Regions from separate parts of the Vreelandella sp. GE22 genome, predicted to be linked through region 2. Evidence: predicted binding sites of a transcription regulator. Region 2 holds the regulator's gene; each other region holds the start of a gene.

The links. The regulator PhoB, encoded in region 2, activates phosphate uptake and scavenging genes when phosphate is short. The targets are predictions, from matches to a motif close to TGTCATANNNNTGTCANA.
Region 1: the regulator PhoB is predicted to act here: its motif matches at 6,381-6,398, upstream of ugpB (sn-glycerol-3-phosphate ABC transporter substrate-binding protein UgpB).
Region 3: the regulator PhoB is predicted to act here: its motif matches at 4,175-4,192, upstream of ACWHRL_RS06230 (Na/Pi symporter).

Annotation. Positions count from the first base shown of each region.
Region 1 is NZ_OZ309110.1:230,295-240,804, reverse strand. Features, by position in the region: gene ACWHRL_RS01210 (ATP-dependent DNA helicase) at 1-13, opposite strand, end outside; gene ACWHRL_RS01205 (VRR-NUC domain-containing protein) at 10-1,689, opposite strand; gene ACWHRL_RS01200 (hypothetical protein) at 1,734-2,093, opposite strand; gene ACWHRL_RS01195 (GIY-YIG nuclease family protein) at 2,312-2,620, opposite strand; gene ACWHRL_RS01190 (YchJ family protein) at 2,613-3,071, opposite strand; gene ACWHRL_RS01185 (hypothetical protein) at 3,219-3,548, shown strand; gene ACWHRL_RS01180 (hypothetical protein) at 3,602-4,951, opposite strand; gene argE (acetylornithine deacetylase) at 5,114-6,280, opposite strand; gene ugpB (sn-glycerol-3-phosphate ABC transporter substrate-binding protein UgpB) at 6,486-7,814, shown strand; gene ugpA (sn-glycerol-3-phosphate ABC transporter permease UgpA) at 7,938-8,822, shown strand; gene ugpE (sn-glycerol-3-phosphate ABC transporter permease UgpE) at 8,838-9,686, shown strand; gene ACWHRL_RS01155 (sn-glycerol-3-phosphate import ATP-binding protein UgpC) at 9,688-10,510, shown strand, end outside.
Region 2 is NZ_OZ309110.1:3,791,687-3,802,196, forward strand. Features, by position in the region: gene cysZ (sulfate transporter CysZ) at 43-774, shown strand; gene ACWHRL_RS17765 (hypothetical protein) at 1,127-1,468, opposite strand; gene phoR (phosphate regulon sensor histidine kinase PhoR) at 1,763-3,067, opposite strand; gene phoB (phosphate regulon transcriptional regulator PhoB) at 3,071-3,760, opposite strand; gene ubiA (4-hydroxybenzoate octaprenyltransferase) at 3,856-4,746, opposite strand; gene ACWHRL_RS17785 (chorismate--pyruvate lyase family protein) at 4,780-5,343, opposite strand; gene ACWHRL_RS17790 (FAD-dependent oxidoreductase) at 5,512-6,699, shown strand; gene ACWHRL_RS17795 (HU family DNA-binding protein) at 6,804-7,076, shown strand; gene ACWHRL_RS17800 (hypothetical protein) at 7,076-7,432, shown strand; gene yccS (YccS family putative transporter) at 7,806-9,989, shown strand; gene recG (ATP-dependent DNA helicase RecG) at 9,994-10,510, opposite strand, start outside.
Region 3 is NZ_OZ309110.1:1,313,006-1,323,515, reverse strand. Features, by position in the region: gene ACWHRL_RS06245 (PA0069 family radical SAM protein) at 145-1,242, shown strand; gene ACWHRL_RS06240 (Na/Pi symporter) at 1,281-2,420, opposite strand; gene ACWHRL_RS06235 (hypothetical protein) at 2,681-2,917, opposite strand; gene ACWHRL_RS06230 (Na/Pi symporter) at 2,922-4,103, opposite strand; gene ACWHRL_RS06225 (bile acid:sodium symporter family protein) at 4,238-5,158, opposite strand; gene ACWHRL_RS06220 (helix-turn-helix domain-containing protein) at 5,279-5,578, shown strand; gene ACWHRL_RS06215 (heavy metal translocating P-type ATPase) at 5,532-7,817, opposite strand; gene ACWHRL_RS06210 (hypothetical protein) at 7,840-8,196, opposite strand; gene ctaD (cytochrome c oxidase subunit I) at 8,201-10,510, opposite strand, start outside.

The sequences.
Region 1 (10,510 bases), 320 kb from region 2:
GGTACTCGCTCACGCGCCGACCTGCCAACGCACGTAGCACACCTCGACGGGCATCTGGTGGCGCGCGAAGCAGTCGAGCCAGCGGCGCTGATTGTCCTGCAGCCGGTCACCGGGGCCTTTTACTTCGATCATGCGATAGCGCGGGCCCGCCTCACCCTCGGGGAAAAACTGAATCAGGTCGGGAAAGCCCGCCCGGTTGTGTTTTAAATCCCCCAGCAGGCGCTCGAACAGTACGCGTAGATGCGCGGCGGGAATGCAGCGAAACGCGGTGTCCAGTAGCGTCTCGCTCAAGACCGGCCAGTGCACGAAAGCGCAGGCAACGCCGTACCTGGCGGCAAAAGTCTCGCGGATGGTGTCGGCGTAGCGCCCATCCTCGAGCTGGGCCAGGCAGGCGTGGATCTCCTGCGCGCGCTGCTCGGCGAAGTCTTCCCGGTAGAGATCCGCCGGCCCGCTTTGGAAGGGATGAAAAAACGCCCCCGGTCGCGGGGCGAAAATCGCCGGCCACAGCAACAGCCCGAAAAGCCCGGTGATCAGGCAATTTTCCACGTAGTAAACCGGCGCTTCGGGGGCGGCCAGGTGCTCGGCCACGGCGCGCTCGACCGGCTGCGGCCCCAAAAGCGTGAGTACTCGGTCGGGCACGTTTGCCGCGCGGCTACGCGGCGCCGGCGGCCCGCCCAGGCGCCGTTCGAGGCGCGGTACCAGCCGCTGAAGCGCCTGACGTTCGCTTTCAATGGGGGCGTCCATTAGCGCCTCGCGAGCCATTTCCAGCGCACGGCGGTGGCGGCCAAGACGCTCGAGCAGGCGCAGCGCGCGAATGCGGGCATCGCTACTCGTGGCCGCGTGGTAAAGCGTCAGGGCAAGCTCACCGTCACCGCCGCGTTCGGCTTCGCGCCCCATGCTCACCAGCAGCCGGTCCCGCCTTCCGGCGAGCCAGCGGTTATCGCCGGAAGGCGGAAGCGCCTCATAAAGCGCCGCGGGCGGCTCGCCCTCGGCCAGCCGTTCGCGCAGGCGGTGAAGCGCCAGGTAGGTGGTGACCTCGCCTCGGTGGCCAAACGCCCGGGCGTTTGGGGAAAGCGCCACCGGCTCGAAGCGCTGCAGGCCAAGCTCGGTCAGCACGAACTCCGCCCAATCCTGGCGCAGGTTGCCAAAAAACATCAGCCGTAGCCGGTCGCAGGTGGCCATGACGTTGAGACGCACGATTCGATCCGGCGCCTGTGGCCACCAGGCCTTTAACGGCTGTACGGCCTCGAGCGACGGCACCAGGGTTTCCAACAGGGTTTTCTTGGAAGGCGAGGCGCCAAGCCCGGCGGCGCGCAGGGCGTCGGCCAGGGCCTGTTTGAGCTCGTTCAAACGCAGGTGGTGGAAAAGCTCGGCGCTGGTCAGATGCGGCGCCGGCTCGACCAGGCCCGCTTCAAACAGCGGCATGAGCGCCTGGTCGGTGTCGCCGATCTCGGCGTAGGTGAGCTTCCCGGTTCTAAACAGCTCGCCCTTGCGCATCACCATGCGCGCCAGCAGCGCCTGGGAGGGCTTTGGCAGCGCGTCGAACGTCGCCAGAAAGGTGGTTTCCTCTTCGCCCAGCAGATCACGGTGGCGCTCGGCCACCCAAGCGAGTACGTAACGAAAATTCGTCAGGTAGTAGAAGGGGTCATCGAGGGAGGCCGTGGCCGGACCAGAGAGGGCACTGTTCATTCATCCATTGTAACAGCGCGGCAGCGGCTTCGATAACCCGCCGCTCACCCGACCTTGTGCTGCAAAAGCGCCTCGAGGGATTCGGGTAGCGCTTCTTCCCCGCCGCTTTGTGCCGGCGCCGGTGCCTCGGCTTTCGGCGTTTTACCGCTGACCAGCACGTACCACTCGGTTTCGGTCAGGTAGTGCTGGCACCAGCGGCTCAGGCTGTCGGCGATCATGTCGCTTGCGCCCTGTTCGCCGCGAAAGGATTGGGCCAGGCAGAGCAGGTCCTGGCGGGCGGTACGCGCGCGCGCCGTGCCGCCGTGCACCCGGGAGAGCGGGCAGCGCCGGTCGAAAGCGGCGTTGACCAAGGCATTTAGCCAACGCTCCACTTCGTGTGCCTGAATACCGCCATACACTGCCACGCTTTTACTCCTTGCCCTTTGCGGGTTCGCCCACTCAAACCGGGGACACAACCCATTCTGGCTGCAAAGGGCGCTAGACTGCCCGAATTAGCGCGCGCTGTCACCTGCCGCGCGGCGGGGTTCTTCAAATCCCTGCAGTACGCTTACCACATTACGACCGATATCGTCCACCGCGTAGCCGCCTTCCATCAAAAAAACGCAGGAAAGCCGCACCTGCGTCAGTCGGGCAGCTCGCAGGGCCAGCGTGCTGCCCAGCGGCGTTTATCGCCCGGCGTTTGCTGCTTTAGCCGGTACTCGGCACGGCTGGCTTCGCTGCGGTCGGCGAAGGGCTGGGCGCCAAGCAGCGCCAGGGGCGGGTTGGCGCGGGTGTAGCGCGCGCCCTTGCCTGCGCAGTGCGCCTGGTAGCGTTTGGCCAGGTCGTTGGTGATGCCGGCGTAGGTGCCACGCCGGCATTCGAGCAGGTAAAGGTACCAAGGCGCCTGAAGGGGCTCGTTATCGGCGGGGGGGCCGCTTGAAGTGCTAGCCACCGCAGCACGCCTTGAGCTTACGCCCGCTTCCACACGGGCAGCGCTCGTTGCGCCCGGGTTTTAATTTATCCAAGCGCGGCTCGCCATCCAGGTACCACCAGCGCCCGTCTTCCAACACGAAGCGCGAGACCTCCTCCAAAACGTGCCAGCCGCCTTCCTGAAAAAAGGCCTTGAAATGGACGGTTGCACGCCCGTCCTCGGGTGCGGGAGCGTGTTCGATCACCAGCCGCTTCCAGCGCGTGGCCGGGTCCGGGGCCAAGGGCTCGGGCCGGGTACTGGGGTGCCAGGTGGCTTTCAGGTAATCGACCAGGTCGAGGGCAAAGGCGCTATAGCGCGAGCGCATCAACGCCTCGGGCGTGGGGGCGATGGCGCCCTGATGATAAGCGCCGCAGCACGCCTTGTACGCCGCGGTGCTATCGCAGGGGCAACTTGTAAGCAGGCTCGAGGTCATAACGGTGGCCCTATTAACGCACGTGTGCTGGGCCATTTTCCTGTATCGGTGACGGTTTATGCGGGTATAGTAGCAGAGTCACATTACCAAAAAAGACGGAGTACGAAACACGACCAAACCATCTTTCCAGACGCATCGGAGGTTCTCATGAAGGTATACAGACCGGAGTGGCAGTGCACGTTTAGCGTAAACGAAGGCGCAGTAGAATCAGCCCATTGGAAAGAGCGCATCGCCTGGCGATTGCGTCGGTTTGCCGACCGCCTTCAAGGCGGTGGCCGTACGATCAAGATCGATTGCCATGTTTCACCTTTTGTGAGCCGCGCCGAGGTCGACACCTGCCTGGCCAAGGGCTTTGAAGTCACCCAGGGCCTGATCACCCAGCTGGCTCACCAGCAAGCCTGTGAAGACGTCATGCGCGACGCCAAGGCCGAGCTTTATGAGGAGCACCCGCTCCCCGAAAAGTTGCCCGGCCTGTAAGCACGGCTCGGCTTGTCAAAAAACACCCGCCCAGGCGGGTGTTTTTGTTCCGCTTACTCACCGAATGCCTGGCCCGCGAGCGCTACCTGCTCGACGATGCCGGTGTACAGTTCACGTTGGGATACCATTTGTGAATGAGCGTCGCTGAGCACGACGTCCAGAGTTTCCTGCTCGCCGGGCTCGCGCATGTCTTCGAGGGTCAGCAGATTGCCCGTGCCCAGGAAGGTGCTGACGGGAAGGTCGAAGACCAGCAGCTCTGCGTGATGTTCGAGCGCAAACGCCGACGCGGTGGATGCCTCGGAGTGGGCGACACTGTCGACGATAGCGTTCGCTTCCAACGCGACATAGCGCTCCAACTGCTGCTGCACGTTGTTACGGTGTTCGCGTAGCCGATTGCGCTCGAAGGTTTCCCGCGCTCGCTCGCTTTCCGCTCTGCCGAGCTGCTGCTGGATTCTGCCGATCCGGCGCTCGGCATTGCCAAGCTCGCGTGCCAGCTGACGGTGATCGCCGTTGCGGTTTTCAGCGCGAATCAAATCCTGCGAGCGTTCTTCCTTTGCCTCGCGAAGCTGCTGATTAAGCGTATCGTCCTCGCTTTGCACGCCGTACGGGCGCCCGCGCAGCTCAGAAAGCTCGCGGTACTCGTCAAACAAGGCGGCATATTGCTCGTTGATGGGCGCGGGGTGCAGCGTTTCATCCGGCAGCCAGAGCCGATAGCAGGTATCTTCCTCTGCCAGGCGGTCCACCGTCACGTCGTCGGTGGAGGCGGGGCAGCTATCGGTGTTCGTCCTGCCGCCATAAGAAAATACCCGGCTGCGCTCGGGGTCGAGCGTTCTGACCGCCAGATCGTTTTCCAGAATATAGTCATTCCAGCCTTCGACCACGACCCGCTCCATCTCGGCCTGACGCTCGACCGTCTCCTCGATGCGCGCTTCCAATTCCGCTATTTTTTGATCCGCGGGCGCCAGCGCCTCGTCAAACGCCGCTTGGGTCTCTTCGAGCTTTGCAAGCTCGCTTTGCTCGGTTTCCAGTTCGGCTTCCAGCGGCGCCGTACTTTCTTCAAGATGCGCACGCCAAACCGCGTCCTGGTTTTCGCGCTGCTGCTGGAACGTTTGCGTCGCTTCCCAGAGCTCTTGCGCATCGTCAGGAAACTCAACGTCGGGTAGCTCGTCGCCGGGCGAGGCCAGCCATGCGGTCAAAGCGCTATTGAATTGCTGTAACTCGGTGGCTTCATCGATGGCTTGTTCATCGAAGTAGTACACCCGCGCCTGCCGAGTCTGATCGAACATGGAGGGGTCGAGCCCGCCCTCGGCGGAAATTTCTGCCTGATCCGGGTAGTCGCTTCCACAGCCCGCCAGTAGCAGCACCGCGGCAGCACCTGCCCATAGATTGAATTTCCCGCTCACCGCTACCTCCTCAATTGACCAAGCTTATCGGCAAAATAGTCTACCACTATTTTACATTATCCTAATGTTACTGGGCATGACGCAACACTTTGTTTGCGATACCTTCTTCGCGACACAGGGACCCGATTAGCGATGCTGGCCGACGCGCAAACGGGCGGGGCGCTAGGACAGTGGCAGCTCGAGAGCTTTACCCATCCGGGTCATGAAATCCAGGCACGCCGTAAGCTCGCTTTTGTCGATGTACTCGTCGGGCTGGTGGGCCTGGGCAATACTACCCGGGCCGAGAATGATGGTTTGCAGTCCCTGGCCCTGGAACTGGCCGGCCTCGGTGGCGTAGGCCACGGCGTGGCTTTCGCACTCGCTTGGCAGGTGCGTTTTGGCCAGGCGCAGTACCGCATCGTTGTCGCGATCCGCCAGGCCCGGCACCGTCACGTTGAGCGCTTCGGTGTCGATCTCGACGCTCTTGCCCCGGGCCTTTAGATCCGCACGAAGCGATTCGCCGAAGGCTTCGAAGCGGGCGAAAACGTCCTCGAAGGTCTCAGAAGGCAGATGACGAATCTCCCACTCGAACTGACACTCCCGCGCGGTGATGTTGATCGCCGTGCCACCCTTGATACGCCCCACGTGCAGGCTGGTGTGGGGCACGTTGAACGCCTCGTCCACCTTACCTTCTTCCACCAGCGCGGCCATGGTCTCCTCGATGAAGGTGACCAGGCGGGCGGCCACGTGAATGGCCGAGGTGCCCTGATTGACTTGGCTGCTGTGCGCCTCGCGCCCGGTGACCGTGGTGCGCAGGTTGGTCGCCCCCTTTTGCGCCACCACCGGCTGCATACTGGTGGGCTCGCCGACGATCACATGCGCGGTGGTCGAGTAGTGGTCGAAAAAGCGTTCGATCAGCGCCGGGGCGCCGACGCAGCCGATCTCCTCGTCATAGGAAAAACCGAAGTAAATGGGCTGTTTGAGCGGCGCTTTCACCCATTCGGGCACCATGGAAAGCGCGCAGGCGATGAAGCCCTTCATGTCGCAGGTGCCGCGCCCGTAAAGGCGGTCGTCGTCGCCTTCGACCAGCGTAAAAGGGTCCGTCGACCAGGGCTGGCCTTCGACCGGCACCACGTCGGTGTGGCCGGAGAGCAGCACCCCGCCCGGGGCGTCCGGGCCAATGCGCGCGATCAAATTCGCCTTGGTGCCGCAAGGGCTCATTACCCGCTCCGAGGTAACGCCGTATTCGGCGAGATACCCTTCGACGAATTCGATCAGCGCCAGGTTGGAGCCGCGGGAAGTGGTATCGAAAGCAACCAGTTGGCTGAGTAGCGCTTGTGCATCGGTCATGGCGTGGCCCTTGATTGACGTCTTTTCATTACCCTATCACCGCCGGGGGCGCACCGCCTACGGCCAAAGTTGCATGAGCAAACCGGGGGCTGCGCGTAGCGTTCATCAAAATGTCATGTACACTCACTAATGTTCAGTGCAACCAAAAAAAACGCCATAAACGTACTGTGCCACCCGGCCGATCCCAGGCCCTAAAGGAGCTTTTATGTCTCGTTTCACGTTACGTGCCCTCTCTGTAGGCATCGCGGCGGCTACCTTGAGCGTTTCCGCCCAGGCCGCCACCGAGATCACCTGGTGGCACTCCATGGGCGGGGAGCTGGGCGAGCGCTTGAGCGCGCTGGCCGAGGACTTCAACGCCTCCCAGGACGAATACCGGGTGAACCCTTCGTATCGTGGCGAGTACGAAGAGACGATGGTCAACACCATCGCCGCCTTCCGCGCCGGCCAGCAGCCGCACATCGTCCAGATCTACGAAGTCGGCACCGGCACCATGATGGCCGCCCGGGGCGCGATCTACCCGGTCTTCGAGCTGATGGAAGAGCACGGCAGTGACTTCGATCCGGACGACTACCTGCCCGTGGTGACCGGCTACTACACCGACACCGACGGCAACATGCTCTCCATGCCGTTCAACTCCTCCACGCCGATTCTCTACTACAACAAGGACGCTTTCGAAGCGGCCGGCCTCGACCCGGAAACCCCGCCGACCACCTGGCAGGAAATGGGCGAGATGGGTCAACAGATCGTCGATGAAGGCGCGGCGTCCTGTGGTTTCACCATGGCCTACGCGGCCAACTGGGTGGGGCTTGAGAACTTCTCGGCGCTGCACGATCTGCCGATCGGCACCCAAGAGAACGGTTTCGGCGGCCTTGAAACCGAGTTCACCTTTAACGGCGAAGAGCAGGCGCGGTTTTGGGATCAGATCAAGGAGTGGTCGGATAGCGGTGTGTATAGCTACGGCGGCCCGGCCAACGGCCCGGACGCAGCGCCCTCGTTCTACTCCGGCGACTGCGCGATGTACATGAACTCCTCCGCATCGCGGGCGGACGTGCTGGCCAACTCGGACTTCGAAGTCGGCTTTGGCATGCTGCCTGTTTATAACGACGTGGACGGCGCGCCGCAGAACTCAATCATCGGTGGCGCCACGCTTTGGGTCCTTTCCGGCCACGAAGACGACGAGTACACCGGCGTTGCGGAATTTTTGGAGTATCTCTCGCTTCCCGAAGTTCAGGCCGAGTGGCACCAGGGCACGGGGTATCTGCCGATCACTACCGAAGCGTTCGAGCTGACCCAGCAGCACGGCTACTACGACGAGAACCCGGGCGCGGATATCGCCATCGAGCAGATCAACCTCAACGAACCCACCGAGAACTCCAAGGGCCTGCGCTTTGGCAACTACACCCAGGTACGCATGGTGCTGGACGAAGAGTTCCAGGCGGTGCTGGCGGGTAACAAGAGCGGCCAGGAGGCACTGGATGACGCGGTAGAGCGCGGCAACCAGATCCTGCGCGACTTCGAAGCCGCCAATAACTAATTTAGCGGCACCACTCGAACCCCGGCTCCTATAGCCGGGGTTTGTTGTGAGGGCCCACCCATACGCCCGACGACGCGGACCTATGGGTGGGTTTTCTCCGGGCCGGGTTCAACAGGACGCCTCATGCAGACCAAACGCTCCACCTATCAAAGCCGGTGGCTTCCCTTCTTTTTGTTAGCGCCGCAGTTGGCGATCACCCTGGTGTTCTTTATCTGGCCGGCGACCCAGGCGGTGAAGTCGAGCTTCGAGCGCACCGACGCCTTCGGCTTCAACACCACCTTCGTGGGCCTTGCCAACTACGCCCGGGTGCTGGCCGACCCCAGCTACTTGAACGCTTTAGGACGCACGGCGATTTTTGCCGTCTCGGTCACCGCGCTTTCCATGGGCACCGCACTTTTACTGGCGGTGTGCGTCAACCGGGTGCTGAAAAGCGCCCGGTTCTACACCACGCTGCTGGTCTGGCCCTACGCCGTGGCCCCGGTGGTCGCCGGGGTGTTGTGGTGGTTTCTGTTCAACCCGACCATCGGCCTTCTGCCCCACTTGCTCGACTGGTTCGGTATCAACTGGAACCACCGGGTCTCGGGTAGCCAGGCGATGATCCTGATCACCATCGCCGCCGCCTGGAAGCAGATTTCCTACAACTTTCTGTTCTTTCTGGCCGGGCTTCAGTCGGTGCCCCATTCATTGATCGAGGCCGCGGCTATCGACGGCGCCACGCCGTTCAAACGCTTCTGGACCATCGTCTTCCCGCTTTTATCACCGACCACCTTCTTCTTGCTGATCATCAACATCAACTACGTGATGTTCGAGACCTTCGGGGTGATCGACGCCACCACCGGCGGCGGGCCGGGCCAGGCGACGATGACGCTGGTCTACAAGGTCTACACCGACGGGGTGGCCGGGCTCAACATCGGTTCGTCCTCCGCCCAGTCGGTCATGTTGATGGGCATCGTGATCGTGCTGACGTTCATCCAGTTCCGCTACGTGGAACGTCGCGTCAACTACTAGGCACAGGGATCCATCATGGTCGAAAACAGACCCTATCTGAACATTCTGACCCACCTGGTATTGATTGCCGGCGTACTGGTGGTGGCGTTTCCGGTGTACGTGGCGTTCATCGCCTCGACCCACGAACCCGGCGCCTTCGTGCGCGGGGTGATGCCGCTGCTTCCCGGCGACAACATGTGGGCCTCCTACAAGCAGATGCTGACCTCGGGCTGGCAGGTGGGCGGCGCGCCGCCGGTATGGCTGATGCTGGGCAACTCGCTGATCATGGCGCTGACGATTGCCATCGGCAAGATCGCGATTTCGATCATCTCGGCCTTCGCGATCGTCTACTTTCGTTTCCGGTTTCGTATGCTGGCGTTCTGGCTCATCTTCATCACGCTGATGCTGCCGGTCGAGGTGCGCATCATCCCGACCTACGCGGTGGTGGCGGATTTAGGGATGCTCAACTCCTACGCCGGGCTCACGCTTCCGCTGATCGCCTCGGCCACCGCGACCTTTCTGTTTCGCCAGTTCTTCATGACCGTGCCCGAGGAGCTGATGGAAGCGAGCCGGGTCGACGGCGCCGGACCCATGAAGTTCTTCAAGGACATCTTGCTTCCGGTGTCGATCACCAATATCGCCGCACTGTTCGTGATCATGTTCATCTACGGCTGGGTGCAGTACCTGTGGCCGCTTTTGGTCACCACCGACGAGGACTTTTACACCATCGTGCTGGGCATCAAGCGCCTGATGGCCTCCTCGGACCGGGTGCCCGCCTGGAATTTGATCATGGCGACGGTGACGCTTGCCATGCTGCCGCCGGTGCTGGTGGTGCTGTTGATGCAGAAACTGTTCGTGAAAGGCCTGACCGAGACGGAGAAATAGGATGGCCAGTATTACCCTGGAAGGACTCAAGAAAACCTACGCCGGCAACGTGCAGGCCGTCAAAGGTGTGGACCTGGCCATCGAGGACGGCGAATTCGTGGTGCTGGTGGGGCCGTCCGGCTGCGGGAAATCCACACTTTTACGCATGGTTGCCGGGCTCGAGACGATTTCCGAGGGCACGCTGAAAATCGGCGACCGGGTGGTCAATACGTTAGAGCCCGCCCAGCGCGATATCGCCATGGTGTTTCAGAACTACGCGCTCTACCCGCACATGACGGTGTATAACAATCTGGCCTACGGGCTCAAGAACCGCGGCTTCAAAAAGCCCGCCATCGAGGAGCGGGTGCGCAAAGCGGCCAAAATGCTCGAGATCGAAGAGTACCTACCGCGCAAGCCGCGCAATCTTTCCGGCGGCCAGCGCCAGCGCGTGGCCATGGGCCGGGCGCTGGTGCGCGAGCCCGCGGCGTTCTTGTTCGACGAGCCGCTCTCTAACCTGGACGCCAAGCTGCGCGTGCAGATGCGGGTCGAAATCAAACAGCTCCAGCGCCGGCTAAAAACCACCAGCCTTTATGTGACCCACGACCAGTTGGAGGCGATGACCCTGGGCGACCGGCTGGTGGTCTTGAACGCCGGACAAATCGAGCAGGTGGGTACGCCCATGGAGATCTACGCCCGCCCGGCGTCGATGTTCGTGGCCGGGTTCATCGGCTCGCCGGCGATGAATATGGTGGCCATCGAGTACCTGCAAAACCGCGGCGCCCGCGAGCTGCTGGCGGACCTGCCGGCGGACACCGACGTGGTCGGCATTCGCCCGGACGACATGC
Region 2 (10,510 bases):
ACGCCCAGGCATTCCAACTGGGCGTATTTATAAGGATCCTCGATGCTAACTGCGGTCTCCGCCCTGAGCCAGGGCATTCGCCTGGTCTATCGAAAAGGACTACGGCGCTATATATTTCTACCCATCCTGATCAATCTGATCGTCTACATCAGTCTTGCAAGCTTCACTGCTCGGCGCTTTTCCGGCTGGCTGGACCATGCCATGGCGAGCATACCGGCCTGGCTTGACTGGCTCTCCTGGCTGATCTGGCCGCTGTTCGTCTTGAGCCTGCTGGTGGCGATATTTTTTACCTTCACGCTGGTGACGCATCTAATCGCCGCTCCTTTTTACGGCTTTTTGGCCGCTCACATAGAGCGCAGCGCCACCGGTGTCGAGCCGCTGGACGACCGGGGCCTGGCGAAAACGGCTCTGGACGCCGTGGGGCGCGAGCTGGTCAAGCTGCGCTATATTTTGCCCCGCGCTGCTCTGCTGTTCATTCTAAGCTGGATACCCGGGCTCAATTTAGTGGCTCCACTACTCTGGGCGCTTTTTTCCGCATGGGTAATGGCCATCACCTACCTGGACTACCCCATGGATAACAACAAGGTGAGCTTTAAAGACATGCGCCAACGCCTGGCCGCACGCTGGTGGCCGAGCATGAGCTACGGGGGGCTTGTCACGCTGATTACCTGGATACCGCTTGCCAACCTTTTCTTGCTACCCGGGGCCGTGGCCGGAGCGGTGCTGATGTGGGACGCCCATTACCGGGATATCAAGCAGTTGACTCATGATTGAGGCTGGCTGGTATCGCAGGCTTTTGAAACATGGGATACAGGAGAGGATCGAGGCGCAAACCTTTATAGTGATCAAAAGGCTCACAGCAAACAAAACGTTATACCCATAAAAACTAGACCCCGCTACAAGGCGGGGTCTTCATTTATGCTTAGCGATTGCGATGCTTAACGAAAGCTTCCTATCCTTTTGAGGGGCTCCAACCGTGGAATCTAACCCTAACTAACGTTTTTGATCGTCGCTTGATTCAATCCTTGAATCGTTTGGAGCATCCATGCGGTGGGACATCCTGTCCCTTATAAATGCTCACTCCCTAAGCGTAATGTTTTGTACGTAAATTGCAACAAAATGTTACTTACGACTCAGAGTTTTTCTCGACAACGCCTTCCGGAGAGGTTTCTGAACCCTCTTCAGTGGAAGTACCCATTGAGTCCGGCTCACCGATAGTTTCATCGTTGGGGCCTTGGGTGTGATGGTCGGTTTCAAGCTCTTCCTGAGTGTAATCCGGGTTGTCATTGGTGTTGGTGTTCATGTTGACACCTGATGACTCTTGCGCCGGATCGTGCTCGACCATGCTGTCCTGATTTTCTTCGATCGACGGATGATCGGTGGTATCTGCGAATGCCATCGGGCTTGCCAACAGACCAAACGAAATACCTACGATACCGGCTTTCTTGAGTAGCTCCTTGGACATCATATTCCACCTCCTGAATCGCTGTGGTTACCGCTTAAAGTAAGAAAGAGTACCTTTCGGTCGACTACTTTGAAGCAGCTGTCTTTCTTACCAAAAGCTTTGCAGAGGCTGTGCCAAACATGGCATAAAAATCAATATAACTTTAAAAACAGCAACTTAAAATATTACAAGTCTTATACAGAAAGCTGGACAACAGCGTTTGCATCAATAAAAAGTGGCTAATAATGACACATAGACAATTTGTGACCCATTCTTGTATGCCATTTTGACACACTGTACAACTTTGGTCTCATATACCTAGGTCTGAGCAATACGCGAGACGGGAAAGACGCAGCGAAAACGCGCCCCCTGCTGAGGGTGAGAGTCGATTTGAAGCTTGCCATCGTGGCGCAGCAGGACGTGTTTCACGATGGCAAGCCCGAGCCCGGTGCCGCCAGTGGCCGTACTGCGGCCTTTATCCACACGGTAGAAGCGCTCGGTCAGGCGGGGAATATGGACCGGGTCGATACCGTGTCCATTATCTTCCACTTCGATACACACGCCGCCGTCGGGAAGGGGGGCGTAACGCAGGGTGATCTCGCTCCCCCCAGGGGCGTAACGCACGGCGTTGAACATCAGGTTGGAAACGGCGCTTCGAAGCTCCTGCTCGCTTCCGATCAGCCGCGCGTCGCTTTCGATCACAAGCTCGATACGCTGGGACTCGGTATGCTGCTGCTGGGAAAGAGCGTTGGCATCCTGGTGAATGCTTTGTAAAAGTGGCGCCAGCGCCAACGGCTGATGATCCTTGCCGCCCTGGTCGATTTCCAACCGGGAAAGCAGTAGCAGGTCATTGACCAGGTTCTGCATACGCAACGTTTGCGCCTGCATTTGGCCGATACTGCGCCCCAACCGGGGCGGCAGCTCGTCTTTTAAATCGCTGTAGGTTTCCAGGTAACCCGAAAGCACGGTAAGCGGCGTGCGTAACTCGTGGGACACGTTGGCCACGAAGTCACGGCGCATCTGCTCCAGGCGGTGCAGCCTGGTAATGTCGCGCGCCATCACCAGGCGCTCGTCATCGCCGTAGAGCGTGATTTGATACTCGAGAATACGCCGCTCGTCGATGGGCGAGGTAAGCGTTAATGGCTCGCTGTACTGACGCGCCGAGAAGTAGCGTACGAAGGCGGGATCGCGCAGCAAATTGGTAATGTGCTGGCCGCGGTCGTGCGCGGTTTGCAGTCCCAGCATCTGGTGGGCGGCGCTGTTCCACCATTCGAGATCACCGTTGCGGTCGAGCATGACCACACTGTCGCGCATCGCCTCGGAGGACTCCTGAATGCGCGCCAAGGTGGCTCTTAGTCGGCTTTGCGTGATTCGCTGGCTTTTCTGATAGCGGTAAAGCCGGTCCAGCAGCTCACCCCATAGCCCCTTGGCCGCGGGGGGCTCTTCGTTGGGCGTGAACGTCAGCCACTGGTGCAGGGTACGCAGTTGGCGCAGATGGTAGAAAAGACACGCCCCCAAACCCGCGGACAGCCCCAGCCCCGGCGAGCCAAACAGCCAACCCAGGACGACGCCGAGGGTGGCCAGCCCCGCGATACGCCAAAGCTCTCGGCTCCACAAACGCACGCGCTACACCCGGGCGGAGAAGCGGTACCCGGTGCCGCGCACCGTTTGAATCAGGTTCTGGTGGACATCGCCCAACGCCTTGCGCAGACGGCGGATATGCACATCCACGGTGCGCTCTTCGACGTAGACGTTGCCGCCCCATACCTGATCCAACAGTTGGCTGCGGGTGTAGGCGCGCTCCTGGTGGGTCATGAAAAACTGCAGTAAGCGGTATTCGGTGGGCCCCATATCCAATGCCTTGCCGTGGGCGCTGACCCGATGGCTTACCGGATCGAGCATCAAACCGTTGATTTCGATGGGGTCTTCCACGCCGCGTGGCGTCGTTCGGCGCAGCACCGCTTTCAAACGCGCCACCAGTTCGCGAGGCGAAAACGGCTTGGTGATGTAGTCATCAGCCCCCGCTTCGAGGCCCTGGATCTTGTTATCTTCTTCGCCCTTGGCGGTCAGCATGATGATCGGGATCTCGGCGGTCGCCTCTTCGCGCTTCAGGCGCCTTGCAAGCTCGATCCCACTGGTGCCGGGCATCATCCAGTCAAGCAGCAGAAGGTCCGGCTGATGATCCACGACCAGGGCGTGGGCGTCCTGGGCATTGTCCGCTTCGAGCACGCGATAGTCCGCCATTTCCAGCGCCACCGCGATCATCTCACGAATAGGTGCCTCATCATCGACGATCAAAACGGTCTTGGCGGTCATTGGCAGGCCTCACGGTGTCCAGACGAAAGTGGTTCGATGACATATCGGTGACAATCACACCATGCACGGGTGACAGTTTTATGACAACTTCGACATTAGCCTGTCACCGGCCACCCGCTCAATGCCAGCCCGGCAAATACCAGAAGCCCCGACCAGTGGTTGTTCAAAAACGCCTGAAAGCACGCGTCGCGCTCGCGGCCCACGATCAAGCGCTGCTGATGCACGAAAGTCACCGCCATGGCCCCAAGGCCCAGCCAGAAGAACCCGCCAAGCCCTACACGCCAGCCCACCAGCGCCAGCAACACAAGCGTGGCCGCCTGCAGCAGCCCGATGATCAGCCGGTCGGCCTCGCCAAACAGCACGGCGGTCGACTTGATGCCGATTTTCAGGTCATCGTCACGATCCACCATCGCGTATTGGGTGTCGTAGGCGACGGTCCACAGCACGTTGGCCAAAAACAGGATCCACGCTTCGAGAGGAACGAAGCCCAGTACCGCGCCGAACGCCATGGGGATCGCCCAGGAGAACGCGGCGCCCAGTACCACTTGCGGGAAATGGGTATAGCGCTTCATGAAGGGGTAGATAAACGCCAGCGCCACGCCGCCCAACGAGAGGGCCACGGTAAACCAGTTGGTCAGCAGGACCAGCACGAAGGAGGCGGCGACCAGCAAGGTGAACAGCAGTTTGGCTTCGGTCTCGCTGATGCGCCCGGTCGCCAGTGGCCGGTTTTTAGTACGCTTGACGTGGCCATCGAAGTGGCGGTCGGCGTAGTCGTTCACCACGCAGCCCGCCGCGCGCATGGTGTAGACCCCGGCGATAAAGATCAGCAGCACGCCGCGCCCCGGCACGCCTTCGGCGGCTACCCACAGCGCCCAAAGGGTAGGCCACATCAAAAGCCAGGTGCCGATGGGCCGGTCCAGGCGCATCAGGGTGATGAAATCCGCCGCCCGAGACCACCCGGTAGGACGCAGCAGTGAACGATCCATGCTTACCTCTCAAAGACAAAACGCGCGTCTAGCCTAGCGCGAAGCCATGCCAAGATCATCCGCCATCGTGGATAAAAAGGCCTCCTGGACCAATAGCGCCAGGCCTGCGTGATAAAAGACCGAACGCCGCGCCCATACCCCGGCCACCCCAGGAGGACACAAGTGGCGGGCAAACGCTGGCCGCTGGCGGGTAGCAAAGAGGGGCCCGCGTACAAGGTCCGGCTGGCGAAACAGCCAGCTACCCAGTGAACGTTCGCCAAGGCGTTTTAGGTGTTGCCCCTGAAGCTGCTCGAGAGGCGCCACCGAACGCGCCACAACCCAAGGGGCATCATCCACGCACAGGGCCACTTCACGAAGCCAGGCCAAGCGGCGCGGCGCCAGGCCCAATGCCTGCGCCTCGTCGCGGGTGGGCACCCCCACCGTTTGGCGCAAAAGCTGCACGCGAAAGGGGCTGGGCCGGCCTGCCGAGACCAGCCGCTGGGTCAGGGAATCGGTCGAGGCCACCCACTGCCACCAGGCAGCACTCATGGCCGGGCGCAGCGCGTTCACGGGTTGCCAGCGCGCGTAGGGGGTAGGGTGCAAAAGGTGTGAAGCCACGCGACCTCCAGGGCGGTCAAGTCGTTGAAGCTAGTGTAACATGACGTTCTGACGCACTTTTCTCAACGACGTTTTCTTGAAGACCGTTCATTTAAAGACCGTTCATTTAAAGACAGTCGCTTAAAGACCGTCATTTAAAACATCATGGTTCCAACACTGGGTGATGACATGACCCACTCCTTCTCTCAAACCGAAAAGCCGGTGGATCTGATCGTCCTGGGCACCGGCATGGCCGGTGTCGGTCTGGCCCGGGCATTGCGGCGCCAAGGTGACGCCCGCTCGATCACCCTGGTGAGCTTCGACAGCGGCGATGAGTACAGCAAACCGCTGCTCTCCACGGGCTTTGGCAAGCGCCTGGCACCCGAGGCACTCGCCAGGCAAAGCGCCGATGAGGTGGCCCGCGAGCTCGACGCCACGCTGCGCGCCCATACCCATGTCACCGCGCTCGACGCCGATAGCCGCCGCCTGACGCTTTCCAACGGCGAGCAGCTTGCTTTCGAAAAGCTCGTGCTGGCCACCGGCGCCAGCCCACGCATGGCCCTTGACGTGCCCGACACGCTGGCCGGGCGCTTTTTCAGCGTGAACGACCTGGAGGACTACCGGGGCTTGCATGAAGCACTGGCTTCGCGCAGTGCCCGGGTGGCGGTCATTGGCGCAGGACTGGTCGGCTGCGAATTCGCCAACGACCTGCACGCCGCGGGTCACCAGGTCACGCTAATCGCCCCGGAAGCCACGCCGCTACCGCGCCTTCTACCCGCACCGCTTGGCGAGGCGCTGGGCAGCGCCTTCGAAGCGGGCGGCATCGCCTTGGCGCTGGGTCGCACGGTGAGCGCTATCGCAACGGATGAACACGACGATCTGGTGCTCACCCTCGATAACGGCGAAACCTGCCGCGTGGATACCGTGCTAATGGCCACCGGCCTGACCCCGCGCACAGCGCTTGCACGCCAGGCCGGGCTTGACGTGTCGCCAAGCGGTATCCAGGTGGACCGCTATCTGCAAACCTCTAACGCTGCGATCTACGCGCTGGGCGATGCCGCCTGTGTCGACGGCGTCAATGCCATGTACGTACAGCCCCTTCAAGCAAGTGTGAAGACATTGGCGGCCACCCTAGCCGGCACCCCGACCCCCGTCAGCTTCGGCGCTTGGCCGGTGGTAGTGAAAACGCCGCTGCTGCCCGTGGTGGCCTATTCCCCGCCTGCGCCCGTCGCACAGTGGCGTATCGAGGGTGAAGGTGATGCACTCGCCGCCCTTGGCGAAGATAAAGATGGCCAATTAGTCGGGTTTGCGTTGACAGGCAGTTGCGTCAAAAGGAAAGTGGAGCTTTCCAGAGCGGTGCCTGCGCTGCTAGGCTGATCCACGACCAATTGAAGATCAGGCCATAAAGTTAAAACACTCGTTTGTTTTCAATAACACTCATAAGCGTTACGCTTACTTTTTCTATCAGGGAGACCCCTTTTATGCGCAAACCTGAACTCGCCGCTGCCATTGCTGAAAACGCTGATCTTTCCAAAGACAAAGCGGGCCAAGTGCTGAACGTCATTCTTGATGAAATCACCAATAGCGTGGCCAAGGGTGAAGACGTGGCCCTGATCGGTTTCGGTACCTTCACCGTGCGCGAACGCGCCGCCCGTACCGGTAAGAACCCGCAAACCGGCGAGCCGCTGAAGATTCCGGCCAGCAAAAACGTGGCGTTCAAGCCCGGTAAAGCGCTCAAGGACGCCGTTTCCTAATGAAACTCCGGCTAACGCTGTGGCTACTTGGCTTGATGCTCAAGCGAGCACTGCGGCGAAAGCCGCGTTTCAAAGAACAGCTTGAGCGTATGCGCAGTCTGGACTGGGGCATTGCAACGGAAGACCTCGGCACTGCCCGCCACTACCGAATGACGCCTGACGGCATCGACACCGGTAAAGGCCTGCCCATCGACCTGGATCTCGAACTACGTTTTCGCGACCAGGACGCCGCGCTGAAAATACTCAAAAAACCGACCCAGCAAGCCTTTCTGCACGGCATGATGAACGGCGACGTACGCCTGGTCGGCGACTCCAGCGATATGAACAAGCTGCAGAAGCTTTTGAAGTATTTGTAACGGCTAACAGCCCGCCCCCGCCAAGGGGGCGGGCTGTTTTAGTCTGCTGCAAGCTGATCGCCACGTTCAAGCTTACGCGTTGCTGAGCGCCTCTTCGAATAGCCGCCAATACATCCATTACGCGCCGGTTTGCACCTTTTTGGATGTGCCTGACGATTGCCACCCTGGTCCCAGGCGAAACGCCTTTTACCCCGCTATACCAGCACCTTTCCTTACATGTGTATCCGAATACACGTCCAGGGCAACGGCTTTATGTCGCGTTGGCCAATGCATCGGTGAAATATCCTAAAGTAACCGCTTGATAGGTGCGCCATAGCAACTCACGCGCCGCCATTGTTATACTAACGTCTAATAAATCAAACGAAGAGACGCCATGCCGATCCTGCGCCGCCTTTGGACCCTGGACAAGTTCGCCTACAGCCTGCGCGTGTTTATCGCCTTTAGCGGGGCGCTGCTTTTTAGCGTGCTACAGGCCGACGTGGCGCTGGTGATTCCGCTGTTTTTGGGCATTATCGCCTGCGCGCTCTCGGAAACCGACGATAGCTGGCAGGGCCGCCTGCAGGCGCTGGTGGTCACGCTGTTATGTTTTGCGCTGGCCTCTTTTATCGTCCAGTGGCTGTTTCCCTGGCCGTGGCTGTTCGCGTTGGGCCTGGGGGTGTCGGCGTTTACGCTGATCATGCTCGGTGCCATCGGCCAGCGCTACGCGACGATCGCCTCGGGCACGCTGATCCTGTCGATCTATTCGATGATCAATATCGAGCAGCACGGCGGCGTGGATGCGGACGTGGCCTCGCGCCAGCTTCTGCTGCTGGCGGGGGCGGCCTGGTACGGGGTCATTTCGGTCATCTGGTGTGCGCTTTTTTCCCGCCAGCCGCTCAAGCAGAGCATGGCGCGGGTCTACAAAACCCTGGGCGAGTTTTTGATTCTCAAGTCGGCGCTTTTTGAGCCGGTGCGCGGAGTGGATGTCGAGGCGCGTCGAGTGGCGCTCGCGCACCAAAACGGCCAAGTGGTCGCCGCACTCAATCAGGCCAAGGAGATGATCTTTCGGCGGCTGGAGGGCCAACGCGGCAGCCAAAAGCTCAACCGTTACCTGCGCATCTATTTCGTGGCCCAGGATATCCACGAGCGGGCAAGCTCCACCCACTACCCCTACGGCGCACTGACCGAGGCGTTTTTCCACCACGACGTGCTGTTTCGCTGTCAGCGCCTTCTCGACCAGCAGGGCCGGGCGTGCCGCCAGCTGGCCAAATCGCTTCTATTGAACCGGCCGTTTAGCCATGAGCAAAGCGAGCAGGCGTTGGTCGACCTGCGCGCCTCGATCGATAACCTGCGCGACCGCGGCCGCCCGGAGTGGCGCAACCTGATCCACCCACTCAACGCGTTGGCGGACAACCTGGCCACACTAGAGGCGCAGATCGCCAGCGCCCATAACCCGGACAGCAGCGTGGTGCGGCGCGACAGCGCGCTTTATGACCGCTCGCCGGCCAGCCTTAAGGATGCCTGGAGCCGCGTGCGCTTGAATTTGACGCTGGGCTCGCCGACCTTTCGCCACGCCGTGCGCCTTTCCACCGCGCTGATGGCGGGCTACGCGATTTTGCACTGGCTGGACCCGGAACAGGGCTTCTGGATCCTGCTCACCACGCTGTTCGTCTGCCGACCCAATTTCGCGACCACCCGGCGCTTTCTCTCCCAGCGGATTCTGGGCACGGTGCTGGGGCTGATTGCTGGCTGGGCATCGATTAGTCTTTTTCCCCAGCCCGGCATTCAAAGCATCATCGCGGTCGCCGCCGGGGTCGCGTTCTTTGCCAACCGGGAGCGGCACTACGTGATCGCGACCGCCTCGATCACCCTGCTGGTGCTTTGCAGCTTCAACCAGGTGGGCGACGGTTTTAATCTGATTTGGCCGCGGCTGTTCGATACGCTGATCGGCGCGGTGATTGCCGGGCTTGCGGTATTTTTCATTCTGCCGGACTGGCAGGGACGCAAACTTTACCGCGAAGCCGCCAAGGTGCTGACCAGCCACCGCGGCTATCTCGACGAGATCGTCCACCAGTACGAAGAGGGCAAGCAGGACGACTTGAGCTACCGCCTGGCGCGGCGCAACGCGCACAACGCCGATGCGGCGTTTTCGACGCTTTTGACCAACATGCTTCACGAGCCGGGCCACTACCGCAAGCAGGATGCGGACAGCGGCCTGCGCTTTTTGGTGCTCTCCAATACGCTGCTGAGCCACCTTTCCGCGCTGGGCGCCCACCGCCACCGGCTAACCGAAGCCGAAGACGATGCCGCGCTGATGCCCCAGGCCAAACGGATTAGCGAGCTACTGGCGGCGCTGACCGAGCAACTCCACAAGCGCCGGCCCGTCACGGATTTGGAAGACCAGACCCGTGCGCTTCTGGACGCGCTGGGCGAGCCGGCGCAAGCGCCCGAGAGCGACGCCAACGCCGTTACGCTTTACCGGCCCATTCAGAGCCAGCTACGGCTGATCGCCGAACAGCTAACGCCGCTGGCGCAGAGCGCCGGGCGGCTGACCCAAACCAAATCCGACGCCTCATGAACCGCTATACCTGGCCGTAGCGCCCGGCCGCCTCGCCCAGCCAGCGGCGCACCAGCACGGCGGTGGCCTCGCTATCGCTTTGCAGCACCTGGGCAAGGGCCGTAACCCGTTCGAGCAGATCAGCATCGCGCTCCAGGTCGGCGATTTTCATCTGGGCAAGCCCGGTCTGGCGGGTGCCCAGTACCTCGCCGGGGCCACGAATCTCCAAATCTTTTTCAGCGATGCGAAAGCCGTCGGTGGTTTCGCGCATCACGCCCAGGCGCTCTTTGGAGCTTTTGGAGAGCGGCGGATGATAAAGCAGCACGCAGAAGCTCTCCAGGCTACCCCGCCCCACCCGGCCGCGCAGCTGATGAAGCTGGGAAAGCCCCAAACGCTCCGGGTTTTCGATGATCATGAGACTCGCGTTGGGCACGTCCACTCCCACCTCGATCACCGTGGTGGCGACCAACAGATCAAGCTCCCCTTCCTTGAACGCTGCCATTACCTCGGCTTTTTCGCCGGCTTTCATGCGCCCGTGGATC
Region 3 (10,510 bases), 1.4 Mb from region 2:
CGCTAATTAACCTAAAAGCCACTAATGACAGTTTGGTAAATATTAGTAGCCCCTACTTTTATAAAATTACGCGCTTAAAGGTGACACTTGCGCTGTAGAGGCCTCGTCATATACTGTATTTATATACACTATAAGGATGTCGCAATGGCGCAACCTCTCACGCCGCAAGGCAAGGCGCCTTTTAAAGGCCGAGGCGCCACCTTCGACCCGCACAACCGCTTCGCGCCCTCGAAAAGCGAATACGAGTCCGATGGCTGGTGGCAGGAGGAGGCCCCCACCTCGCTTGCCACCGAAATACGCGAGGAACCGAGTAAAAGCGCGCTTGCCTGGAACAGCTCGCCGGATCTCTCCTTCGATCGTTCCCTGAACCCGTACCGCGGCTGCGAGCATGGCTGTATCTACTGCTTTGCCCGCCCTTCTCACGCCTATTGGGATATGTCGCCGGGGCTCGATTTCGAGACGAAACTGATCGCCCGCACGGGCATGGTCGAGCGTTTGAAAGAGGAGCTCAGCCACCCGGGCTATACTTGCCGCCCTATCAACCTGTCGGGCAATACCGATTGCTACCAGCCCATCGAGGCGAAACACCAAACCACCCGGCGCCTTTTAGAGCTTTTATACCAATGCCGCCATCCGGTCACGCTGGTGACCAAGGGCACCCTCATACTGCGCGATACCGAGCTGCTGGCGAAAATGGCCGAGCATCGCCTGGTACGCGTGCTGGTCAGCCTGACCAGCCTGGATGCGAATTTGAAGCGCACGCTGGAGCCACGCGCAGCCTCGCCCCAGGCGCGGCTGAAGGTGATCCGCGAGCTGAATACGGCGGGTATCCCGGTGGGTGTGCTGGTCTCGCCGGTGATTCCCGGGCTTACCGATCACGAGATCGAGCGGCTGGTCGAGGCCGCGAGCCGCTCTGGCGCGCGCACGGCAAGCTGGATGCTGTTGCGCTTGCCCCGTGAGGTCGCACCGCTGTTCGAAGAGTGGCTTACCACCCACTATCCCGAGCGTGCCGATAAGGTCATGAGCCTGATACGCCAGTGCCGGGGCGGCAAAACCAACGAGGCGGCGTTTGGCAAGCGCTTTCGCGGCGAAGGAGTGTTCGTCGATATGATCGACCAGCGCTTCAAGCGCGCCAGCCGCCAGTGGGGTATGCAGCCCCGGGCCGAGCAGGGCCTCAATACCCGGGACTTCAGAGCGCCCCGCGCTCAGGGTGATCTATTCGACCAGGCCGGTCCCGGCTAACGTTGGTGCGTTCGCAGCTCATTGAGCTATTCAGGGCGTTATCCGGCTATGACGGTAATGGCAATCAACAAGGCGGGCAGCGCGATAAACACGCCCAGCATCCACATACCAGCGACCTCTTTGCGCTCGACGCTGGCCCGGCCCAGCCACTGGGCACCTTTGACCGGCAGCAGGCGTAAAAACGGTACTGTGCCGATAATCAGCACGGCAAACACGTTGAACAGCAGGTGCACCAGCGCGATTTCCAACGCCAGCAGCGCCGTGGGGCCACTGATGGCCGTCGCCGCGAGCAGCGCGGTCATGGTGGTCCCCAGGTTACTGCCAATCGTGAAGGGATAGATTTGGCGTAGGGTAAACGCCCCGGAGCCGGCCATGGGCACCGTCAGGCTGGTGGTCGTCGACGAAGACTGCACCAGTATCGTCACCAGCGCGCCGGACATAACGCCGGTGATCGAGCCGCGCCCGATGGCGCTGAGCATGATCTGCCGGGCGCGCCCGACCATCAGCCTTGATAACAGCTTGCCGATGTAGCGAATGGTAAGAAAGATCATCGCGACCCCCACGAGGATCAGGGCGGCGCCCAACGCCACCTCCGGAAGACGCGAAAGCGCACTCGCCACAAAATCCGCGACCGGATCGGTCGCCTGACCGACGAAATTGACGCGCTCGAGGGAAAGGTCTGCATCGCCGTAAAAGAGCACCGCCACGCGTTCGGCCAGGCGCTCCAGCGGGCTGAATAGAATCTCGATGGGCAGCAGGATGGCGACCGCTAACAGGTTGAAAAAGTCGTGCATCGTCGCGGCGGCAAAGGCGCGACGAAACGCGTTATCGTCTTTCACATGGCCAAGGCTTACCAGGGTGCTGGTCAAGGTGGTGCCCACATTGGCGCCCATGATCATGGGCACCGCCAAGGCCACGGGCAGCCCGCCGGCGACCATACCGACAATCACAGAGGTGACCGTGGAGGAGGATTGAATCAGCGCCGTCGTGATAATGCCGATCATCAGCCCCACGAAGGGGTTGGTGGCAAAGGCGAAGAGTTGTTCGGCTTGATCGCCCAGGGCCAGCTGGAAACCCTCGCCGACGATGGATACCGCACAAATCAGAAAATAAACGAGCAGCGCAAGCGCCAGCCATTGCCCCAGTTGGCCGCGTCGTATTTTTTGTTGATGGTACATGACGTTACTCTCTGCCCGGCGCCTGGCCGTCTCTACCATGGCGAGACGCTCCAGCGGCTTATACGCATCAAAGCGCTCAACGCTTTAGCCTGCACCATCAACGTGACATCCTGGTGACAAGGACGCCGTGTCGTCTTTGCCAGTTTGTCTGCCGCTACATCATCGAAAACCGGGGGCGATCGCCCGCGCCCTGGGTCGCCACCCCAGAAGATCATCTCGGTGATGGCGAAACTTCAGAAGGGCCTTGCATGCGCTGAATATCAGCGCTCGCCACGGCGTTCGCGTAGCTCGCTGAGCACCAGTGCAAAAAAGCCGCGAATTTCCTGAAGCCTGGGCCGGGCCTCGTGAATGAGCGTATCCACCGACTCGATCTCGCGGTGCTGGTCCTCACGGGCGGCGAGCTCGGTTCTGATCTCCTCTATCAGTTCGGCGGAGTCGTTCAACATGGCCTTGAGCTCGGCGGTTGATGTGCTTTCGAGGCGTTGTTCAAAACTCATGGCGTTATCCTAGCATCGTCGTAATGGCAATGAGCGCTGCGGGCAGCGCAACGAAAGCACCCAGCACCCAGGCGGCCGCCAATGTTTTACGCTCGGCGGCCAGGTCGCCGAGCCGCCGGGCCCCCTTGACGGGCAGCAGGCGTAAAAACGGCAGGCCGCCGATGATGAGGATGGCAAAGAGGTTGAAGAAGAGATGAACCAGGGCGATTTCCAACGCCAGCATAGCGTGCTCGCCACTCACGGCGGTTGCGGCCAGCAAAGCGGTAAAGGTGGTACCGACGTTCCCGCCCAGGGTGAAGGGGTAGATCTGCCTTAACGTAAAGGTGCCGGAGCCCGCCAGCGGGACCATCAAGCTGGTCGTGGTCGACGAGGACTGTACCAGAATGGTCACCAGCGTGCCGGAGATGACGCCGGTTACCGGGCCACGGCCGATGGCATTATTCATGATGCGCTTGGCACGACCCACCATCAGTTTCTTGAGCAGTTTGCCAATGTAGCGAATGGATAAAAAGATGGCTGTAATGCCGATCGCGATCATCACGATGCCGCCGAGTATGGTAGGCAGCCCTGAGACCAGGCTCTCTACCGAGCCCGTGACGGGGTCGGTGGCAAAACCCAGCAGGTCCGCGTTCTCGATCGACAAATCCGCATCACCGTAGAAAAGCTCGGCTACTTGCAGCGCTATACGCTCCAGCGGGCTAAAGAGTATTTCCAGCGGCAGTAGAATCGCCACCGCCAGAAAATTGAAAAAGTCGTGCACCGTGGCCGCGGCGAAAGCGCGGCGAAACTCGTCTTTATTGCGCACGTGCCCCAGGCTCACCAAGGTATTGGTCATGGTAGTGCCGATATTGGCGCCCATGACCATCGGCACGGCGATCGCCACCGGCAAGCCCCCGGCCACCATGGCCACGATAATGGAGGTTACCGTCGAGGAGGACTGAATCAACGAGGTGGCCACGATACCGACCATGAGCCCCACCAAGGGGTTGGTGGCGAACTCGAAAAGCTGCTCGGCCTGGCCGCCCGTGGCGGTGCTGAAACCGTCGCCGATCACCGAAACCGCACAAATAAGGCAATAAATCAGCAAAAGCAGCGTTAGCCAATGCGTGGCTCGCCCACCTCGCGCACTGCTTTCTTCATCGTCGCGCGTAGTATGATCGGCTACGCTTGTCGTCGCTTCGGTCATCGTCTTACCCTCAGTAGGAAGTAAAGCGTGCTCGCTCTCTGACTAAGCTTTACCCAGCATGACCGACAACCAATGACAATAAAGTGACCAGCGTCCTTCTGAGTTGATTATTTCACCGTCGTTTAAACAGGTTTTCAGCCCCGCGCCAGTATTTTGGCCGCGATGGGTGAGGTGATCATCTGAATCACCGCAAAGAAGGCAGCGGGAATCGCGACTTCCGAGGGCAAACCGGAGGCCGCCACGAACGCCGCGGCAATGCTGAACTCCTTTTTGCTAACGGTGAACAGGTAAGTGATGATCTCCTTGCGGTCACGCGTGACCAGCCGCGAGGCCATGCCGACCAGGTAGCCCGCAAGGTTCAGACAAAGCGCCGCGCCCGCGATCACGAAAGCGTACGCGCCGTAGCCGATGATGGTCTCGGCGTTGGGCCCGACCACGGCCAGCAGTATCAACAGGTAGACGCTGGAGCCAAGGCCTGCATAGGTGGCGTCGAAACGCGCTAAAAAGCCCGTGAACATCGTGCGCAAGGTGACACCCAACACCGTGGGTAGTAAAACGATCAACACCAGCTCGACGATGATCGCCCCTAGAGGAACCTCTAGCTGAATGCCCGTTAGCCACAAAAACAAAACGGGCACGATGAACGGCGAAAGCGCGGTATTGATGGCGTTAAACACGGCCGCCAACGCCACGTTACCCCGCGCCATGAGCACCAATAACGGCGATGACACATCCGTTGGCAAGGTGCCCAGCAGCATCTGCCCCGCCGCCAAGGGGCCGCTTCCGAAAAATAGCCGCCCGGTCAGCCATCCGACAAGCGACATCGGCCCATAGACGAGCCCTAGCGCCAACAACGGCCGCGAGGGTTTGCGCATCACCTTTCGCACGTCGTGGGCATCGAAGGTCAGGCTGATGATAAACATCAAAAGTGCCAGCAAGACCCCGATAGCGGGTTCGAGTAAAAGCCCGGTTTCGGGCACCATCAGCCCCAGGGCGGCGGCGACCACGACCAACAAAAGAAGCTGATCCTCAACGAAAGATATAATACGGGTCATGCGGTTACGTTCGCTCCCTCGATAGGCTAGCCATGCTCATGGGCTGTATATTCCTGCGCTTTATAGGCATGCTCTGTATATTCACCTTATCTTTTCAGCGACTTCCACTGGCAGACCTTCATGACCGACACGCCCAGCAAGACCCAGCTCAGTTTTTACCGCCGCCTGTATACCGCCCACCTGATCAGCGAAGGCGCGGGCAGCGTGCCCGAACTGATCAGTGCCACCGGCATGCCGCGGCGTACCGCCCAGGACACCATCGCATCCCTGGGCGAGCTGGATATTCGCTGCGTGTTTCACAACCTCGAGGGCGAGCGCCACAATATCGGCCGTTACGTGATCGAGACCTGGGGCCCTATCGATGCGCGCTGGGTTAAGGCGAACGCCGAGCGGCTGGGCCAAGTGCTGGGTTACCTATAGTAGCACCTGACGACGGTGGTGGCGCCTCTTCGGGCTCGGCCCAGGCCAGGCGGGCAGCATTGAGCGTGACGCTTAAAGAGCTTGCCGCCATGGCAAGCACCGCCGCCAACGGCGGTATCGCCATGACCACCACCAGCCCTAGCGCCAGGGTGTTATAAAGCGCCGAGAACGCCAGATTTTGAAGCATCACCCGGCGAGTGCGTTTGGCAATGGCGAGCAGGCGCACCACCCCGCCGATGCCCGGCGTCAAAAGTTGGGCCGCTGCGCCCTCGCGGGCGGCCTCGCTTGCCTGCATGGGCGCAACCCCTACCCCGGCGGCGGCCAGGCTGAGCGTATCGTTAACGCCGTCGCCTACGTAAAGAACCGGTGAGGCGAGCCCGGCCAGTAGCTGGGCTTTCGCCTCCGGCGAGCGCTGGGCGTAGCAAGCGTTCGGGGCGAAGCCGACCTCCTTGCCCAGCCAGCCCACCGCCCCCTGGCGGTCGCCGCTGATCAGCGCGGTCAGATACCCCAGACGATGCAACTCCTCCAGGCTTTCTTTTGCGTCTTCGACCGCCGGGTCGGCCAGATAAAAAGTAGCCAACCAGCCCGAGCGGTCGGCCAGTACGACCTGGGAGGCGAAGGCGTAATCGGAGTGGGCGGCACTGTCCGCCAGCGCCACGCCTTGTTCGCCAAGCCAGGCGGCACTGCCCAGCCGCCAGTGCTCGCCGCTTTCGAACTCGACGGTGCGCCCGGCGCCGGCGGACTCTTCTACACGGGCAATCGCGCTGGTGCCTTGCTCGGTATCCTGAGGCTCGAACCCACTTGCCCAGCGTAAAAGCCCAAGGCTTAACGGGTGCTCGCTTTGGCGCGCGCTCGCGGTCAGCTTTGAGTAAAAATCCTGGGGGAAGGAGGCTTCGCGAAGCGCGAAATGTACCACGCGATGCTTATTGGCCGTGAGCGTGCCGGTTTTATCGAAAGCGACAGCGCGCACTTGAGCCAGCACCTCGAAGGCGGCGGGGTCTCTTATCGCAACCCCGCTTTGCATGGCCTGGCCGCTGCCGGCAAGCGTTGCCAGGGGTACGGCAAGCCCCACCGCACAAGGGCAGGCGACGACCAGCACTGAAAGCGCACGAACCACCGCCTCTTCCCAACCGGCGCCCAGAATAGCCGCCGCTGGCAGGGTCATCAGCGCAAGCAGCAGCGCCGCCGGGCTCAGCCAAGCGGCGAAACGGTCGGCGAGCTTATGAAGCTCGCCCTTTTGGGTTTGTAAAAGCCGCATTTGCTCGCACAAACGATCCACGCGCCGCTCACCGGCGGCGGCGGTAACGCAAAGCGCTATAGTGTGATCTTTAGCGCCACCGGCCAGGTAGCGATAGCCCGCGTACACATGCTGGCCACTGTAAAAGTAGCGCGGCACGCTTTCCCCGGAGAGCGTGGCGGTATCGAACCAGCCAGGCGCCTTTAAAGTGGCGTCCAACAGCAGGGTGTCGCCGCGCGCTAAAAGCAGGGTGTCGCCGGGGCGCGCCTCGTTGAGCGCGAAGGTTTGGGGGCCGCCGTCCCGGTCAAGGGTCACGCCGCCTTCGGGAAGCGCCAGAGCGTCGAAGGCCTTCAGCCCGCGCTGGCGGCAAAGGGTTTCGGCAAGGCGCCCCACCAGCAAAAGCGCGATCAGCATGACGGCGGTATCGAAGTACACCTCGATCGAGCCGCGCCAAAGAAGCCAGCCCGACACGGCCACCGCGCCCAGCACGCCCAGGCTTACCAGTACGTCCATGCCTGGGCGCCTTGCAAGCAGCGTACGAAAGCCGGCGCGGTAGAAAGGGATTCCCGAATAAAACACCACGGGCAGCGCAAAGGCGCCGGAGACCCAGGCCATGACGGTTTCGACCCGCCCCACCGGCACCGCCCCTGCGTAGATCAGGATAGAGGCGAGCATCGTCCACATACCAAATACCGCCGCCACCATCAGGCGAAGGCTTAGGTAGCGGCTCTCTTTTTCGAGACGCTCGGCGGCATCCTGAACCGCCTCGAGTTCGCTTATCCGATAGCCGATGCGCGCGACTTTCGGGGCCAGTGTCGAGAGCGCCGCGGCGCCCGCCTCGCCTTTTACCCACACCGTGGCTGTTGGGTAGTGAACGCTGGCCGCCGAGATACCGGTAGCGCGCTTTAGCACGCCCTCGACGGCCAGCGCACAGCTGGTGCACCACATGCCGTGAAGGCTATAAAGCGCGGTGGTTTCAGCGCCGGGTAGGTCGCGGCTCATGGTATCGATGGCCCAGCAAGGCTTACAAGCAGGGCGGCACGCCGATGATCGGCATGCCGGCAAAGACCACCCCGAACGCAGAAAACAGATAAAGCCCGGCGGAGACCAGCGCGTGAAACCGCGGCCGCCCGGTGTGCTCTTTGCCCACCTGCCAGCCCGCCCAGGTCAGCCATAGCAGGGCAAGTGTGGTTAGCACGCTGAAAAGCCCCAGCCCCAGGTTGAGCCCGGTCATCGCTCCCTGGTCCGGCGCCGGCGGCGCCACGGCGCAGGCAACCGAGAGGCCGCCATACACCGCGACGAACCAGATACTCCAGAGCGTCAAGCCAACCACCAGATGGGCGGGATGGGTCAGGTGAAGTCGTCGAAAAGCGGTTTGCATTCAATTAGCCTCCAATGACCCGGGGCAGCACGCCAAGCGCGCCGACCAGCACCCAGAACGTCACCACGTTGTAGCGCCAAAGCTGCACCACCACCGCGGGCTCGAAGGGCGCGTGACGGCCCACGTAGCCATAGTGGACGCGAAGCCCCTGCATGGCGGACAAGATCATCGCCAGGCCACCGTGGAACAGCGCGTAAACGAGCCCGACCAGCAGTATCGCATCGTGGCTCGTTTCGGTCGGGGCAAGCCCGGCGGTGAACAGGGACCATATGATCAGCCCTACCTGAACCGCGCCCAGCAGCGCGCTGAGATAGAAGCCGCTCATCAAGCCTTTATCGCGCTGGCGGCGAAGCCCGCGAACCAGCTTCTCCATCACCCCGGCCCCCAAAGTGAGCGCCAGCCCGGCCACCACCAGTACCACCAGCGAAAGCGGCGAAACCTCCGGCATGCGCCACTGCGGCGAGACGGTCCATAGATAGAACCAGCCAAACAGATAAGAGAGGAAAAACGAGCCATTGGCGATCGAAAACGTTGCCATGGCCCAAACGCCCGGGCCGCTCATGGTGCGCGAGTGAAGCGGCGGATCGCCTTCGTTGACCTCGGCGTCCGGGGCGGCCTTGGGATGGGCACCGTTCTCCCAGGCCCAGCGCAGCAAAAACACGCTGGCAACGATCACGAACACCGCGGCGAGCGCGTATACCCGCGTTAGCAGGCTGATACACACGACGGCCAGCGCCAACGCGGCGAGAAACGGCCACCAGGAGTTACCGGGCAGGTGAACGATTTCGCGCACCTTGCCGGTAATCGAGTCGCTGCCCCACATTTCGCGGCGCCCGTGAGAGGCGATCGCCAGGCCGTGTTTGCCCTCTGCCATGGTCTGCGGCAGGTTCGGGTTGTCCCAAAGCGGGTGGCGCGTTTCGATGTTGGGCAGACTGACGAAGTTATAGGCGCTGGGTGGCAGGCTGTTGGCCCACTCCAGCGTATCGGCGCCCCAGGGATTGTGCTTGGCGGGCTTGCCGAAACGAAAGTGCAGCGCGATATCGATCAGCACCATGGCGATACCCGCCGACATTACGAAGCTCGCCACAGAAGAAAGCAGGTTGAAGATCTCCCAGCCATTACCCCCTTCGTAGGTATAGATACGCCGCGGCATGCCCAAAAGCCCAGTCCAGTGCATGATCAGGAAGGTGCCGTTGAAGCCCAAGAACGTCAGCCAGAAGCCCCAGCGGCCGATGGTTTCCGACGGCATGCGCCCGGAGAAAAGCGGTAACCAGTAGTAGAACCCGGCCATCAGCGGGAAAAGCATGCCGCCGACCAGTACGTAGTGCATGTGCGCAACCACGAAGTGGGTATCGTGCACCTGCCAGTTGAACGGCACCAGCGCGAGCATCACCCCGGTCAAACCACCGCAGACGAAAATGATCAAAAAGCCCAGCACCCAGAGCATGGGCAGCTTGAATTTGGGTTTACCCAGCCAAAGCGTGGCCAACCAGACGAATACCTGAATCGCGGTGGGCACCGCCACCAGCATACTCGCCGCCGAGAAAAACGCCTGAGCGAGCTGGGGTATTCCCACCGTGAACATGTGGTGAACCCACAAGCCAAAACTAATGAAGCCGGTGACGATGATCGCGAACACCACCCAGCCGTAGCCCACGATCGGCCGGCCGGCAAAGACCGGAATCAGGGTCGAAATAATCCCGGCCGCGGGCAGGAAAATGATGTACACCTCCGGATGGCCGAAAAGCCAGAAAAGGTGTTGCCACAAAAGCGGGTCGCCGCCGCCGGCCACCTCGAAAAACGGCATGCCCACGGCGCGTTCGAGCTCGAGCAGGATACTGCCTAGAATCAGCGGCGGGAAACCGACCACGATCATTAGCGCCATGGCCAGAATGTACCAGGCAAACAAAGGCATCTTGTGAAGCGCCATGCCTTGGGTCCGGGTGCGCAGAATCGAAACGACGATTTCGACACCGGCCGAAAGCGCCGAGATTTCGACGAACGTAATGCCCAGAAGCCAGAAATCCGACCCCAGCCCCGGGGAGTACTCGCTGCTCGAAAGCGGCGTGTACATGAACCAGCCGGCGTCGGGCGCCATTTCGATCACCAGGCTCGAGGCCAGGATGATGCCGCCGAACAGATAGCAAAAATAGCCAAGCGAGGTCAGCCGCGGGCATACCAGGTCCCGGGCGCCGATCATCTTGGGGATCATGTAGATCGCCAGGCCCTCGAGCACGGGAATCGCGAACAGGAACATCATCACCGTGCCGTGCATGGTGGTGACCTGGCTGTAGATATCCGGCGTCATGAAGTT